DNA from 3 places in the Glaciecola sp. MF2-115 genome. Region 3 is predicted to be linked to each of the others. Evidence: predicted binding sites of a transcription regulator. Region 3 holds the regulator's gene; each other region holds the start of a gene.

Region 1 (4,919 bases), on a different contig from region 3:
GCGAAACCTTCTTCGTAAGCAGCGGCACGAATTTCTTCAATGTCCTTAGCTGTTAAAGGTTTAACTTCTTCCTCAACTTCTGGTGGCTCGTACTTCCATGTTCTGCTTTTATTAAGCGCGTTGGTCGCTGTACTTTCCACGTCAGAATTGACGGTGGGTAAATCCCAGGTTTTTGCCTCATCAAATGATTTATTCGATGCGGCTTTGATAGATTGTGCCTTTGGCTTACTACTTGATATAGTCATTAGACGAATTCTTCACCGCCGCCACCGCCTAGCATAACTTCACCGGCATCAGCCAAGCGACGCGCAATAGCTAGGATTTCTTTCTGAGCGGTTTCAACTTCACTTAAGCGAACAGGACCCATAGCTTCAAGATCATCTATCAACATTTCAGCGGCACGTTTAGACATATTGCCCGTAATCTTATTACGAAGCTCTTCGTCTGCGCCTTTGATTGCTTTCATCAAGCTTTCTTGCTGAGTTTCACGCAATATCGCTTGAATGCCTCGGTCATCAACATCAATAAGATTATCGAATACGAACATGAGATCTTGAATTTGCTGACTCATCTCTTCATCCGTTTCGCGAATGGCATCCATCAACTGACCTTCGATATTGGTATCAAGGAAGTTCATGATATTCGCCGCAGATTTCAATCCGCCCATCTTCGCAGCTTGAGCACCAGCTTGACCGGCAAACTGTTTCTCCATGATCTCATTAAGTTCTTGTAGCGCGGCTGGTTGAACTTCTTCTAGGTTGGCAACACGCATCAATAAGTCTAATCGTACTTTCTCTGGGAACTGCGCCAAAATTTCGGCAGATTGTTCCGGCTCCAAGTAAGACATAACGATTGTTTGGATTTGAGGATGCTCATTTCGAATGATAGTAGCAACTTGCTTAGAATCCATCCATTTAAGTGACTCTAGGCCTTTCGCACCGCTACCCGTCATAATTTGGTCGAGTAGATGTGCTGCTTTGTCTTCGCCTAATGCCGAAATTAATGCACCGCGCACGAAGTCTTGGCTCTTGAAGCCAATCGTCGAGTAGTTTTGAATTTCATCAATGAAGTGTGTATGCACAGAAGTAATTTTATCCTGTGTCATATCATCCATGGCCGCCATAGCTGCACCTAAAACTTGTACTTGCTTAGGTTCCATGAATTTTAAAATTTGTGCAGCATCGTCTTCCGATAAGCTCAACAACAAGATTGATGCTTTTTCTACGCCGTCTAGTTTGTTGACGTCGTATGCCGGAGGGCTTTCTTTTACAACTTCGTCTTCAGCCATATTATTTACTCCTTATTCGTCTTGTAGTAACCAACCGCGAACAACTTGCGCTGATAACTCAGGCTCGTTGGCTACAAGAGCACGTACGGCTTTTAACACATCTTCGTCTTTACGCAGATTAGGTAGTTTTAAAGAACCGTCTGCGGCGAAACCAATTTGAGTTTCATCAAATTCATCATTCAGCATCGCAAGTGGATCTTCACCTAAGTCTAAATCGGACTCGTCGAACTCATCATCCACAATATTGTTCTCTGGGAAGATAAGCTTAGTGAGCATTGGGCGAACCACAAAGAAAATCAAAATGATAATGACCAATGCACCTAATACTAGCTTAAGTGTAGGCATAAATCGCTCATGTTCCCACAAAGGTTTATCAGCTGCTTCACCCAACTCTATTCTGTTGAATGGAATGCTAACCACTTCAAGGGAGTCACCTCGAGTTACGTCAAAACCGATACCGCCTTGCAACAAGCGACGAATATTTAGTAATTGCTCCTGACTCATAGGGACGCTAGTCACCGTGCCATCGGCTGCTGTAGAGGAAACATGGTCCACTGCAACGGAAACACTTAGGCGACGAATAACACCGGTTTGCTGCTTGGTATGACTTATCGTTGTATCTAATTCATAGTTACGTGTTTGTTCTTTACTATTGCTGCCTGGCAATGGTGAACCGTTGCCACCTCCCGTTGCATTTTCAGGAATATCGGAATCAAGTGGAGGCTGATTTGACAAAGCACCCGGAATACCAGCAATAACATTCCCTACATTATTCTGTTCAGATATCATCTCGCTTCTAACAGCAGGAAGGTCGGGATTAAAGCGACGTTGTGTTTGCTCAACTGCTGTGAAGTCCATGGTGACGTCGGTTTGCGCCGTGTAGTTGCCTAAGCCTAAAACTGGAATTAAGATAGAGTCAATCTTCTCCATGTATTCCAACTCACGCTTTTTCTCTAATTCATATTCTTTTCGAGCAGCTGATGCGCCTGCGTCTTGTGAGCCTGAGTTGAGTAGTCGACCATTATTGTCTGTGACGGTTACTCTGCTTGGCTCCATACCTTGAACAGCAGAAGCTACGATATCAACGATAGAGTCAACTTCTTCGCGTGAAACGACATTACCTCGACGCGCTGTCACAACCACTGTAGCGCTCGCTTTCTTCTCTCGACGTGCGAATACATTTTCTTTAGGTAAAGCGAGAAGCACACGCGCTTTACCTATTGCGTTCATATCTTCAATTGTGCGTGCAATTTGTTGCTCACGAGCATGTTTTAAGCGCTCCATTTCAACACGTTGGCTAACACCAAAGCCCATGTCAGTCATGATAATGTCGGTGCCCTGAGAGGCCTCATTATTAATTCCCTGACGAGCCATTCCAAATTTTGCATCATTAAACTGGGCTTCTTCTACGTAAACAGTATTGCCTTCCAGTTTGTAGTGTATTTCGCTCTGATCGAGATAGTCTAAGGTTTCAATAAGTTCTTGAGTCGGCATTTGAGCCAAAGGGCGATATGTCGGTTCTTTAGACCAAAGAAAAACGAAAATGGCGATGACGATACAAATAACCAAGGTAACCACCAAGGTAATTTGACGAACCATCTCAGTAGTGCCTAACTGGTCCATGAGACGTGGTTTACTCTCAACCATATCGTCATTGCCATCTAGGTTATCTGAAAGTGTTAATTCTGTACTTGCTGCTTCAGCCACGACTTATTTCCTTAAACCGGCATGTTCATAATAGTTTTGTAGGCTTCAAGTACTTTGTTGCGCACTTGGACAGTTGCTTCAAAAGCAATACTCGCCTTTTCTTTAGTAATCATTACATCTGCTAAGCTCAAATTCGGGTCACCCATATCGAAAGACACTTGCATTTCGCGTGATTCTCTTTGCATACCATTAACGTTGTTAACAGCTTGACTGAGCATGTCGGAAAATTGGCTAGCCGATGAATTACCTTGCACAGAAGGTACATCCATTTTGATTGGCTTGATGTCACCAACCATAGCCTGCATTTCTTGGTAGATAGAATTTGCTTTGATATCCATCACACAACCCCTAGTGTCATTAATTTGTATATATTGCGACGATTGCATTTGATTTTGCAATTACAGTGCCAATTTATTTAAACCAATAAATTCAACAAGTTAAGTAGGAAGGAGAAATGTAACTTTTGAGGTGACAAAAAAATGCCGCTAAAGGTTAGCGGCAAGTAGGGATTGACATCCTGTCAGGACTGCTTACAAATAAGCATATTGGGAAACCGGTTTAGTTAGGTACTTCAATTCCCGATTCACGCATGCGGGCAAGTTTGTACCGCAAGGTTCTTGGGCTTATTCCAAGTTTTTCAGCAACATCTTTTCGCTTGCCATTATAGGCTTGTAGGGCATCCAAAATAATCTGATGTTCTTGGAATCGAAGTTCCGATCCTAATAAATTGTTATCGACACTTTCTTCTGTTTCTCGAGTATCATTTGACATATCAGGGGATGAAGTTGCAAACATTGTCGACGTTGTTCTTTCCACATTATGCGCCGCTTCAATCATCAAGTCGTCGTTATCAATTTCACCGTTATCACTTAAAATCAAAGCGCGTTGAATAACGTTTTCAAGCTCTCTCACATTCCCAGGCCATGTGTGTTGCATTAGCTTGTGCTGAGCAGCCATCGTAATATTGGGAACAGAAATACCCTGTGCCGTCGCATGACGCTGAACCATGTGTTTAGCCAAAGGAATAATGTCGCCAATTCGCTGCGAGAGTGATTGCCAGGTAATTGGAAAAACATTCAATCTGTAATATAAATCTTCGCGGAATTTACCCTCATCAACAGCCAACTTTAGATCTCTGTTGCTAGTCGCGATGACTCTTACATTTAAAGAAATAGTTTTGCGGCCACCTAACCTTTCTACTTCACGCTCTTGTAAAACACGGAGCAATTTAGCTTGTAGCGCTAAATCCATTTCGGTGATTTCATCAAGCAACAAAGTGCCGCCTTGAGCTTGTTCAAACTTACCCGGGCATGCTTGAACAGCACCAGTAAAAGCACCTTTCTCATATCCGAAAAGTGTCGCTTCTAACATATTCTCTGGTATTGCTGCGCAATTGATCGCGACAAACGTAGATTGACTGCGTGAACTTTGATCGTGGATATAGCGCGACAATACTTCCTTACCCGAACCACTTGGTCCTAGGACCATAACCGTTGCTTCTGATTTAGCGACCTTTCTAGCAAGCTCCAGCATTCGAATACTTGAAGGATCAGCCACAATAGGCGTTTTAGACTCTACTTTTTGTGCAGGTGCGTAGCGCCCTACTAAGTTTAATAAAACTTCAGGAGCGAAAGGCTTAGATAAATAGTCCGTTGCCCCATCTCGCATGGCTTGTATGGCGTCATCAATATTGGCAAATGCTGTCATAAGCAATACGGGTAACTTAGGATATTTAGCTTTTATACTTTTCAAAAGCGAAAGCCCGCTCATTGCGCCCATTTGAATATCACTGACTACTAAATCGAATTGATTGTTGTCAGCGAGTTTCAGCATGGCATTTTCCGCACTATCGACTGGAGTGACTTGATAACCACCCAATAGTAGGGTGTCGACTAAAGCTTCTCTTAGCCCATGATCGTCTTCA
Region 2 (4,919 bases), on a different contig from region 3:
AGAGCAAAGATGCTGATGTTTTGCTTGTTGAAGGGGCGGGTGGTTGGCGTTTACCTATTTCTATACCATTATCTATACCAAAGACTTTGAATAATAACGTGTCATCAAGTGACGGTGTGAGTGCCAACAAAGAAAAGGTGAAATACCTATCTGACTTTGTGGCCGACAATAAACTGCCTGTTATTTTGGTTGTTGGTATGAAGCTTGGCTGTTTAAACCATGCGGCCTTAACACTCGAGCAAATTAAGCGGGATAATTGTCACCTTATTGGCTGGATTGCGAATCAAGTCGATCCCAATATGCAATGCTATGCGCAAAACCTTGAGTCATTGCATGCACTCCTTGATGCGCCCTTTATTGGTGAAGTAAGGCACAACCAAAGCGATATTACATTGCTTGAAAAAGACTTTGAACGCTTGTTTTCATAGGGCATATTTGAGTGATACAAGAGAGAGAATATTCTGATTCGGCGCTTTAGCAACTTCCTAAATTTAACTATGCGTTGCCGCATACTTTCTTGGTGAGGATTACAGTAAGGCTTATCTAAAATTCAAATAAACCTTACTCAATAGCTTCTCTTTGGTCTTTGCTAGTGGGGCTTTTAGCTAGTACGACTTTGTCGCGGCCTGTGTTTTTACCTTCGTACAAGGCTTCATCGGCTCGTTTAAAACAAGAATTCAATGTGTCCCCTTCGGTAAATTCTGCAACACCTACAGTTACTGATACTTTATTACCAATGCTTTTTGATAAAGTGACTCTTAATTTATCGTTAATTTTTTTACCAAGAAGCTGCCCACCTTCAATGGGCGTGGCTGGCAGCAAAATTAAAAACTCTTCTCCCCCCCAACGTGCCACTTTGTCTTGCTCACGTAACACCTGTCGCATGAGTGTTGCGCCTTCGGACAATACTTGATCTCCAAACTCGTGACCTAGCGTATCATTCAGATGTTTAAATTTATCAAAGTCAATAATCAACAAACAAAAGGGGGTATTGTTTAGTTCAAATTGTACAATTGATTCCTCAATAAACTCCATCATTCCGCGGCGATTTGGTAAACCAGTTAACATGTCTTGGTGTGCTAAGAGCTCGAGTTTTTCATTCACTTTAGCTAACTCATCTGTGCGCTGAGAGACCTTTTCTTCCAATGAGTGACTAAAGTTTTGTAGCTCTAGGTTTCTCTGCTCTAGAGTTTCCGACAACAATTCATTTTGTACACCTGCCTCGATGAATCGAATATATGTTAGGTAATTTTGACAAAGCACAAAGGCAACTAAGCCAAAGCTGACCATCAATGTGGTGTCAATTAAATCTAAATGGAAGAGAATGTCATTGAGCACTAATGCAAACAAAAACACAGTGCCCAACATTAAGAGGCGAGCTCCATTGCGATGGTGACGGACGGCCTGAATGAGCCCCCAAAAAACATATGGCATGATGATAATTGAAAACCCTTGGAAATAGGGTAGCGATTGACTAAACACCGCTGGTGGACTCAATAGAACCAAAAAGGACGCCGCAATACAGACAACATAAATAAGCGCCATTACGGATTTTTTATAGTCTTTCGGAAATGTCATGTGAAAATAAGCGAGCAAAAGAGGTGTGGTGGCGTAAAATGTTAAAAAGCTAATCCGAGCACTGGTATAAAAGGACCAATCAGCCAACCGCGAAATAGCTAAAACTTGGCTAGTGCCAATTTCTCTGAGGCCCAGCATGAGACAAGTAATGGCGATAATAATAGGTAAAGGATCGACTGGACGTAAGGTAAATTGGATGAGGTTAAATAAAGCAACAATTAAAAAAAATCGCCAACAAAAAAGCGGCTCGTATTATCAGTTGATATTGCTCTTGCTGAATATTTTGAGGTTCTCCTATTCGAAGGTAGCGCCACATTCCGCTAGCGTAATAGTCGTAATTAGATACTTGAACAGTAACAGAAAAGCTCTCTGAATTTGGCTGGAATAGAACGATATTGGAATTGTAACCCGGTTCAGATGTTTCGGCTGTTTCACCGACTCGCCCACCTTCAGACATCAGTTTGTCATCAATATATAAACGATAGGCGGTACCTATTGTGGGAATTTTTAGAGACAAGTTAGCGTATTTTTTGTCGGTGCGCACATTTAGGTGATAAGTTGCGAAACCTTGAGAAGCGACTCCTTCGCCATTATCTGGAGACCTAGTCCACACTTTCGGTGCTATAATAAAGCTAGGTTCAAGTCCAGCTTCCGCTACTTCTGCTGGCGTCAGTAAGTTCTGCCAATAAAACTCCCAATTTCCTGCAAGAGGGATAGAGTTTATCGACGATAAATCTACCTCGCTTAAATCAAGCTCACCTTTTACCGCTTTCGGAGCTGACTTATCACTCAAGGCGCTCGACATCATTGTGGAGACATTGAATAGGATAATTAACAAAGCACCTACCAACAAAGTTGCTGACATTCTCGGAAGGGATTGTTTTATGCTCATGAACGGGCCTTTTTAATCGCTAATTTATCGTTGCATCGCATATTTTTATATTTAATCCTGAGTTTTGCAAACTTAAACTCAGTTGAGTTTTAGTATTTTCTTTAGTACTTCTAAGCAGACGAAGAATTGCTGACACTTATTTGTTTTGAGATTCAGCAAACTCTTTAAAACTATTCATAAATTTTAATGATTCCTTTTTAAAGGCGCCGGGCATTAAAATCATCATCAGTTTCATCATTAATTTATCGCTTTTAAATTCAGAGTGAGCAATCCATCGAGTGCTTGAATTATCTATTTCAATAAACTCATTCTTAACTTCATTCCACATGCCTTTGGTTTCGTAAGTTCCTTCGAATCTTACTGGTAATTCTCTAACAGTGACAGTTTCAATGAGCTCGCAACTACTCTTTCCATGGCTAACAACAAATTTTGATTGAGCACCAACATGCCTAGGCTCGCCACTCAAGTGCTCAAAACTGACTAGATTTGGCATCCATTCCTTTAAATTTTCAGAGTTATCAAATAAAGCAATCATTTCGTCTCTGGTAGCGTTTACCTCAACTTCAATTTGATATTTCAAAATAGTCTCTTTCTGGTTTGTAATAGATATTTAACAAAGCAACTGTACATTACATCAACGGACTAAGTAAGATAAATTGGACTATTTCAACTATACCTAATTAAAGTCGGCATATAATAAGCAAGTGCTTAAGTAATCAATGTAGCTGTCTTCTAATGACTTTTAGATAATGCTAAATCCATCATTTTGACTGTCAGAAAAATTTACATTTACTAATTTCGTATTTTGTTTTTTTTTATAACGTTATGATAATTATAGGGTTACCTGTTTGGCTTATATATTGCTTACACTAAGTTGTGTTTTATTATTCGTGAGAAGTACCTATGAAAATAACTAAAATAAAAAGCATTGTGTTCTCTGCAATGATTCTACTACTGTGTAATAGCGGTTCTGCAATGGCTACAATTATTACGCTAAACGACATCCCTTTAGATTTCAGGTCTCAAGTTTTACCCTCATACAATGAAGGGGGCTATAACATTGCCGCAAGCTGCACTAACTGCTCAAATGTTTTCAGCACAGTAGAGGCAAATGCTGGCTATGGTGCATCAACAGCCGCAGTTGGATGGGGAGCAGCAGGCCGTTTTTTAGAAACTTGGAATACAAGTGTTGTCTTTAGAGTGACAAATATTGCTGGAAATCTATTTCATTTTAAGAGTTTTAATATGGGATGGTTTGACAACGATACAAATAATGCAAATTGGAATATTCGTGCATTCGACAGTTTAGGTAATTTGGTTGCAAACGATAGCTATATTGGTAGAGGAGAGTTCAATTTCAACTACTTATATGTCTCGTCAATAGAGTTGCAAAACAACGGCGGGTTTTCATCTTTCGATAACTTAAATGTTGAAGTGTCAGAACCATCGATACTTGCATTTATGGGCTTAGGCATAATAGGCATTGCTTTTACTAAGCGTTACAAAAAATGAAAAATACTTAACGCAAAACAAAAAAAACCGTTTCAGCTGAAACGGTTTTTTGTTTTTGTCTGGTATGTAGAATATAGAAACACGCATCCTAATCCAATAATTATAAATAAACCGAGATATCACTTCCCGTTGAAATCAGTTTTCTATCTGTTCCAATAAATACAACGCCATCATGCTCGCCTATAAGTGTCAGTTTGCTTCCTTCACGGAATAAAGCACCGCCTTCTCGAATACCTATGACAGGCACGTCAGGATACAAAGTACAAAATTCAGCTAAACGTTGATCGCGTGTTTCACCATTATGATTTGGGGCTACATAGTCAGTGTAATGCGGGTTTATTTGCGCATTAATAAAACCAAAAGTTGTAAAGCTTTGTGGCTGAATAATAGGCATGTCATTTGAAGTTTTGATGCTCAAACCGCATAAGTTTGAACCTGCGCTCCACCCGATGTAAGGCATACCCTCATAAACACGTTGTTGAATTGGCTTCAGCAAGTCTTGTTTGTATATTTCATTAAGTAGGTTGAAAGTATTTCCACCTCCAACCAACACAGCTTGTGCGTTTTGAATCGCAAGTTTCGCATCAGCATGCTCATGAATGCCAGTAATAGAGAGCTCTGGGAGTGCTTCCTGTACTTTTGCAGTATAAGCATCCCAAGAAACCGTGACACCGGCATAAGGGATAAATAAAACTTCCGACACTCCGTTCAAGTGGTTTTTTATCATCTCTTTAGCATGCGTTAAGTATGGTTCATCGTTTTGTCGGGAGCTGCTAAGCATTAGAACTTTAGTCAGTTCGTGCATATTGAATAGATTCCTGCTGGGTAATTATGAATGGGGATGTTAACAAGTGAACGCTTGCTTAACAATAAAGACGCGGTTTTCAACTTCAAGCATGTATTATTTAGATGGGGTGCCTTCATATTGTTTGAAAGG
Region 3 (4,919 bases):
TACAACATCGATAGTCACATCCGGTCGCAATGTGATGGTGTCGGTATTCATTATGAAACCGGCGGTCTCTTCACCATAAGATAAGGCTTTTTCTGCGCGTAAACGGTCTTGTGCATCCATCGATTTCAGAATGCTTTGCAGGACTGCGTCTGGTAAAGAGCTCAGCGTTTCAGCTAAGTCATCGGTATCCATGTCTTCAAGTGCATCTACAACACTTGAGGGCACCATTTTGGAAATGATACCGTTTCGAACATCTTCAGATAACTCTTCTAAGACGTCACCATGGAAGTCAGCATCGATAAGCTGCCAAAGTTCGTTACGTGTTTTGCTTGGGCTGGATTCTAAAAGTAAGGCAACATCACTGGAGGGTAAATCGTGTAACAGTTTTCGAACTTGCACAAAAGTACCGTCGTTAAGTGATTCACTTATCGAGGTTAACTGATTTTGTATATTGTTTAGTTCAACTGTTTCAGCCATGAGACCCTAATTTTATTGCTGTAAAAACTTACTCGTCTTCGTTGAATTTATTAACAATGAGGTTTTCAATTGCTTCTATAGCGCTCTCTGCATCATTTCCTTCGCAACGCAGTAATACTTGCTTGCCTTGACTGCTTTCAAGCATCATAAGCGCTAAAACACTATTTGCAAATGCTTCTTTTTCGCCTTGGTGGATAGTGATCTTTGATTCAAACTGATTGGCTAATTTTGCTAGCTGAGTTGCCGCGCGTGCGTGCAAGCCCAACTTATTAACAATGGTCAGTTGTTTTTCGATAATCATGCTTTTGACTCATTTTCCTTATCTGAATCAGCGCTCTCCTGTTTAATATGCTTCAATTCACGGTGTCGTATTTGTACGTCGCCATGGCTCGCTCTAAAACTACTAGTGAGCGATTCGGCAACAAATACTGAGCGATGCTGACCACCTGTGCAACCAATTGCAACAGTCACATAGCTGCGGTTGTTACGCTCAAGGTGAGGTAACCAAGTTGAAATCAAGTTTTGAATCTGCCAAATGAATTTTGTCACTAGTGGTTGAGAACCAAGAAACAATTGCACAGGGCCATCTAAGCCAGTGAGCGGCTTTAAGTCGGGTTCCCAGTGCGGGTTTGGTAGAAAGCGAGCATCGAAGACGTAGTCTGCGTCTTTTGGAATACCATATTTAAAGCCAAACGATTCAAAGACAATTACTAAGTTTGTACTTTTCTTGCCTAGAACGCGCTCGCGGATTAACTCAGATAATTCGTGAAGTGAAAGATTATCGGTGTTGATATGCAAATCAGCTTTTTCAGATACAGGAACGAGTATTTCTCTTTCTGCTTCAATCGATTCGGCGAGTGATTTGTTTAGTTTAAACAGCGGATGTAAGCGTCTTGTTTCGCTGTAACGTTTGATCAAGACATCGTCGCTTGCATCAAGATAAAGAATGGTGACGTCCCACACTTTAGGTAAGAAATCGACTATCTCACTGAGTTCGTGTGCCATTTTTGGCATGTTTCGCACATCAACACTGACAGCGACGTTTTCGCTTTCATCAGCTAATGTGTGGATAAGAGTCGGGAGGAGATTGACTGGAATATTATCAACGCAATAGTAGCCTAAATCTTCTAAAGCTCTGAGTGCAATTGACTTGCCTGAACCTGAGCGACCACTGATAATCAAAAGCTTCACGTATATAGGACCTTATAATCTGTTGACTGTTACTGAACGGTATTTCATTTAACCGCGCTGTCGGCTTTCTTAGGCTAAAGCGGATATGATTTCATCTCGGCTTTTTGCGCTTCTTATGGCTTTAACAATACTATTTTCACTGAGTTTTTGGGCAATGGACGATAGCGTTTGAAGATGTTCTTGCGTTTGTTCGCTAGGGACTAATAAAGCAAAAAAAATGTCCACGGGTTTGTCATCTATAGCATCAAACTCAATCCCTTCTTCACTCGTTACAACAATGGCGACAATATCACTTATACCCTCAATGCGACCATGTGGAATAGCTATACCATTACCGATACCAGTGCTTCCCATTTTTTCTCGAGCTAACATGCTAGACAAGACGTCGCCGATATCTAATTGTGGATTTTCTTTGACCGCAATTTCGCTAATGACTTCAAAAATTCTTTTTTTGCTTTGGCACTGAACCGCACATTCAGTGCGATCCAGTGAAATAATATCAGATATAATCATAATACGTTGACGACTAATGTCGCTTTGATTTTTCCTTATGTTTGATCACTTGGCGATCTAACTTGTCAATTAATCCGTCTATGGCGGCATACATATCATTATGTTCAGCATTAGCGTGCACCACATCACCTTTTAAGTGTAGTGTCGCCTCAGCTTTTTGCTTGATTTTTTCTACATTCAATACGACATGGACATTGCTTATATGGTCGAAATGTCGCTCTAACTTTTCGAATTTGGTGTCGACGTATGCTCTGAGTGAATCGGTAATATCAACGTGGTGACCAGTTAGATTTATTTGCATAATGTTACGTCCTCTTATGTAGTCTACAATAGACTTTTTCGTTGGTTCGACGGGGGAATCGAGAGAGACTCTCGATATTTCGCAATGGTTCGCCGTGCAACTTGAATACCTTGATCGGCCAACAACTGCGCAATCTTGCTATCACTAAGTGGTTTACTCGCTACTTCTGCAGCTACAAGCTTTTTGATTAATGCTCGAATGGCTGTCGATGAACACTCTCCGCCTGATTCGGTTGAAACATGACTAGAGAAGAAGTACTTAAGCTCAAAAATCCCTCTAGGTGTATGCATATATTTCTGAGTGGTCACTCGAGAAATAGTTGATTCGTGCATGTCCACCATTTCAGCAACATCATTCAAGACCATTGGACGCATCATTTCAGGCCCATGCTCAAAAAATCCCATTTGTTGCTGAACAATACAATGAGATACTTTTAGTAAAGTTTCATTGCGGCTTTCTAAGCTTTTAATAAACCATTTTGCTTCTTGTAGATGTGACTTTATATATTGAGAATCGTTCGAATTTTTTGTGCTTTTACTAAGCGCTTCGTATTCTTTATTGACAATTAAGGGCGGTAAAGAGTCGTCGTTTAACTCCACAGTCCAACGGCCATTTTTTTTCACAACCGTTACATCAGGAATGACGTATTCAGAATCTTTAACGGGGATCGCGCTGCCTGGGCGAGGGTTGAGAGTTTGCAACAAACGCATTGCTTCACGCAGTTGATCTTCTTTCAAACGCGTTTTACGCATTAATGTTCGATAATCTTTGCTGCTCAGAAGATCACAGTGCTCTGTAAGTAACAATCTTGCTTCAGCTAACCACGGTGTGTTCGAATCGAATTGCGCCAATTGCACCATTAAACATTCTTGCGGGCTGCGAGAACCAGCGCCAATTGGATCAAACATTTGAATACGCTTTAATACACATTCAACTTCGTCCAGTTCGATCTCTTCGTTTTGTAAACTATCTAATATTTCTTCGCAGCTAACAGTTAAGTAACCAGATTCATCAATAGAGTCGATAATAGCTATTGCGATCGAACGATCAATTTCTGAGAAGGGGGTTAATTCCATTTGCCAAATAAGATGGTCTTGAATGTTCTCAGTCGTTTCGCCCTGAAACACATAATCATCGTCAGCGGGACCATTAGATATGTTCGCTGGTGCAGAAGATGAGCTCATGTAGTCTTCCCATGAGCTATCTATGGGTAAGTCGTCGGGTATTTGATTGTTTTCGAGAGCATCGTGGCTATCAACATTATCTGAATTATCAGCGCTCAAATTATTCGTATCAAGATCACCTTGAGTATCTGAGTCATTATTAGAGTTTTCACCGTTGCGATCTGATTCATCTATTTCTAATAAAGGATTAGAATCAAGCGCTTCTTGAATTTCTTGTTGTAAATCAAGAGTAGATAGTTGTAGTAATTTAATCGCCTGCTGAAGTTGCGGCGTCATTGTTAGTTGTTGACTAAACTTTAACTGCAATGAAGGTTTCATCGATTTCCTTCAGTGCTTTTTAGAGGTAAATTTTCCCTATTACTAAACATGATACACCTATAGTACAAATTGGTCGCCGAGATATACGTCTCTTACTTTTTGGTTACTGAGTACCTCATCAGCAGTTCCTGATGCAATCAGTTCACCGTGACTCACAATATAAGCTTTTTCACACACATCTAAAGTTTCTCTTACATTATGGTCTGTAATCAATACACCTATGTTTCGTTCTTTTAATTGCTGAATTATCTTCTTTATATCATTAACAGAAATTGGGTCAACACCGGCGAAGGGTTCATCGAGCAAAATAAATTTTGGATTGGCTGCCAAAGCCCTCGCAATTTCAACACGGCGGCGCTCTCCACCGGATAAACTCATCCCTAAATTATTTCTAATATGGTTGACATTAAACTCATCCATTAAATCGTCAGCTTGTTGTTCACGTTGATCTTTTGTGAGCTCTTTGCGAGTTTGTAGAATAGCCATTAAGTTTTCATAAACTGTTAATTTACGAAAAATAGATGCCTCTTGAGGTAAATACCCGATGCCGTGACGAGCGCGCTCATGCATGGGCTGTATCGACATATCGAGTTGGTCGATACAAATCTCGCCTTTATCGAGTGGCACTAAACCCACGATCATATAAAACGTGGTTGTTTTACCGGCACCGTTAGGACCTAATAGACCAACGATCTGACCTCTAGAAACTTCTAAGCTTACGTCTCTTACAACTTGTCTTGATTTGTATGATTTAGCTAAGTTTTTGGCAACCAGTGCACTCACTTATCGGTTTCCTTTTTATTCTTTTCAAGCGCTTCTTTCGTTTTCTTCAAGGTAGCACCATCAAACACCGTCACAACTTGTTGTTGGCTGTCGGTATTCTTTTGTGCTTGCCATTGTTCTTTCTCAATATCATAAATGATTGAATCTGTTTT

Evidence for each region. Region 3 encodes sigma-54, which starts transcription at its own class of promoters, with help from an activator protein. Its sites were predicted from a motif close to GTTGGCACGNNNNTNGNNT; they were not measured.
Region 1: the regulator sigma-54 is predicted to act here: its motif matches at 3,388-3,406, upstream of fliE (flagellar hook-basal body complex protein FliE).
Region 2: the regulator sigma-54 is predicted to act here: its motif matches at 3,318-3,336, upstream of ACKLNX_RS17275 (PEP-CTERM sorting domain-containing protein).

The regions. Positions count from the first base shown of each region.
Region 1 covers NZ_JBLBVM010000055.1:60,550-65,468, reverse strand. Annotated here, with positions in the region: gene fliH (flagellar assembly protein FliH) at 1-245, opposite strand, end outside; gene fliG (flagellar motor switch protein FliG) at 245-1,288, opposite strand; gene fliF (flagellar basal-body MS-ring/collar protein FliF) at 1,301-2,995, opposite strand; gene fliE (flagellar hook-basal body complex protein FliE) at 3,007-3,333, opposite strand; gene ACKLNX_RS13455 (sigma-54-dependent transcriptional regulator) at 3,554-4,919, opposite strand, start outside.
Region 2 covers NZ_JBLBVM010000056.1:471,616-476,534, reverse strand. Annotated here, with positions in the region: gene bioD (dethiobiotin synthase) at 1-428, shown strand, start outside; gene ACKLNX_RS17290 (diguanylate cyclase domain-containing protein) at 562-1,776, opposite strand; gene ACKLNX_RS17285 (hypothetical protein) at 1,781-2,470, opposite strand; gene ACKLNX_RS17280 (SRPBCC family protein) at 2,607-3,050, opposite strand; gene ACKLNX_RS17275 (PEP-CTERM sorting domain-containing protein) at 3,374-3,982, shown strand; gene pepE (dipeptidase PepE) at 4,083-4,787, opposite strand.
Region 3 covers NZ_JBLBVM010000053.1:40,765-45,683, forward strand. Annotated here, with positions in the region: gene mgtE (magnesium transporter) at 1-477, opposite strand, end outside; gene ACKLNX_RS11135 (HPr family phosphocarrier protein) at 506-778, opposite strand; gene rapZ (RNase adapter RapZ) at 775-1,668, opposite strand; gene ptsN (PTS IIA-like nitrogen regulatory protein PtsN) at 1,738-2,181, opposite strand; gene hpf (ribosome hibernation promoting factor) at 2,195-2,482, opposite strand; gene ACKLNX_RS11155 (RNA polymerase factor sigma-54) at 2,506-3,984, opposite strand; gene lptB (LPS export ABC transporter ATP-binding protein) at 4,042-4,767, opposite strand; gene lptA (lipopolysaccharide transport periplasmic protein LptA) at 4,764-4,919, opposite strand, start outside.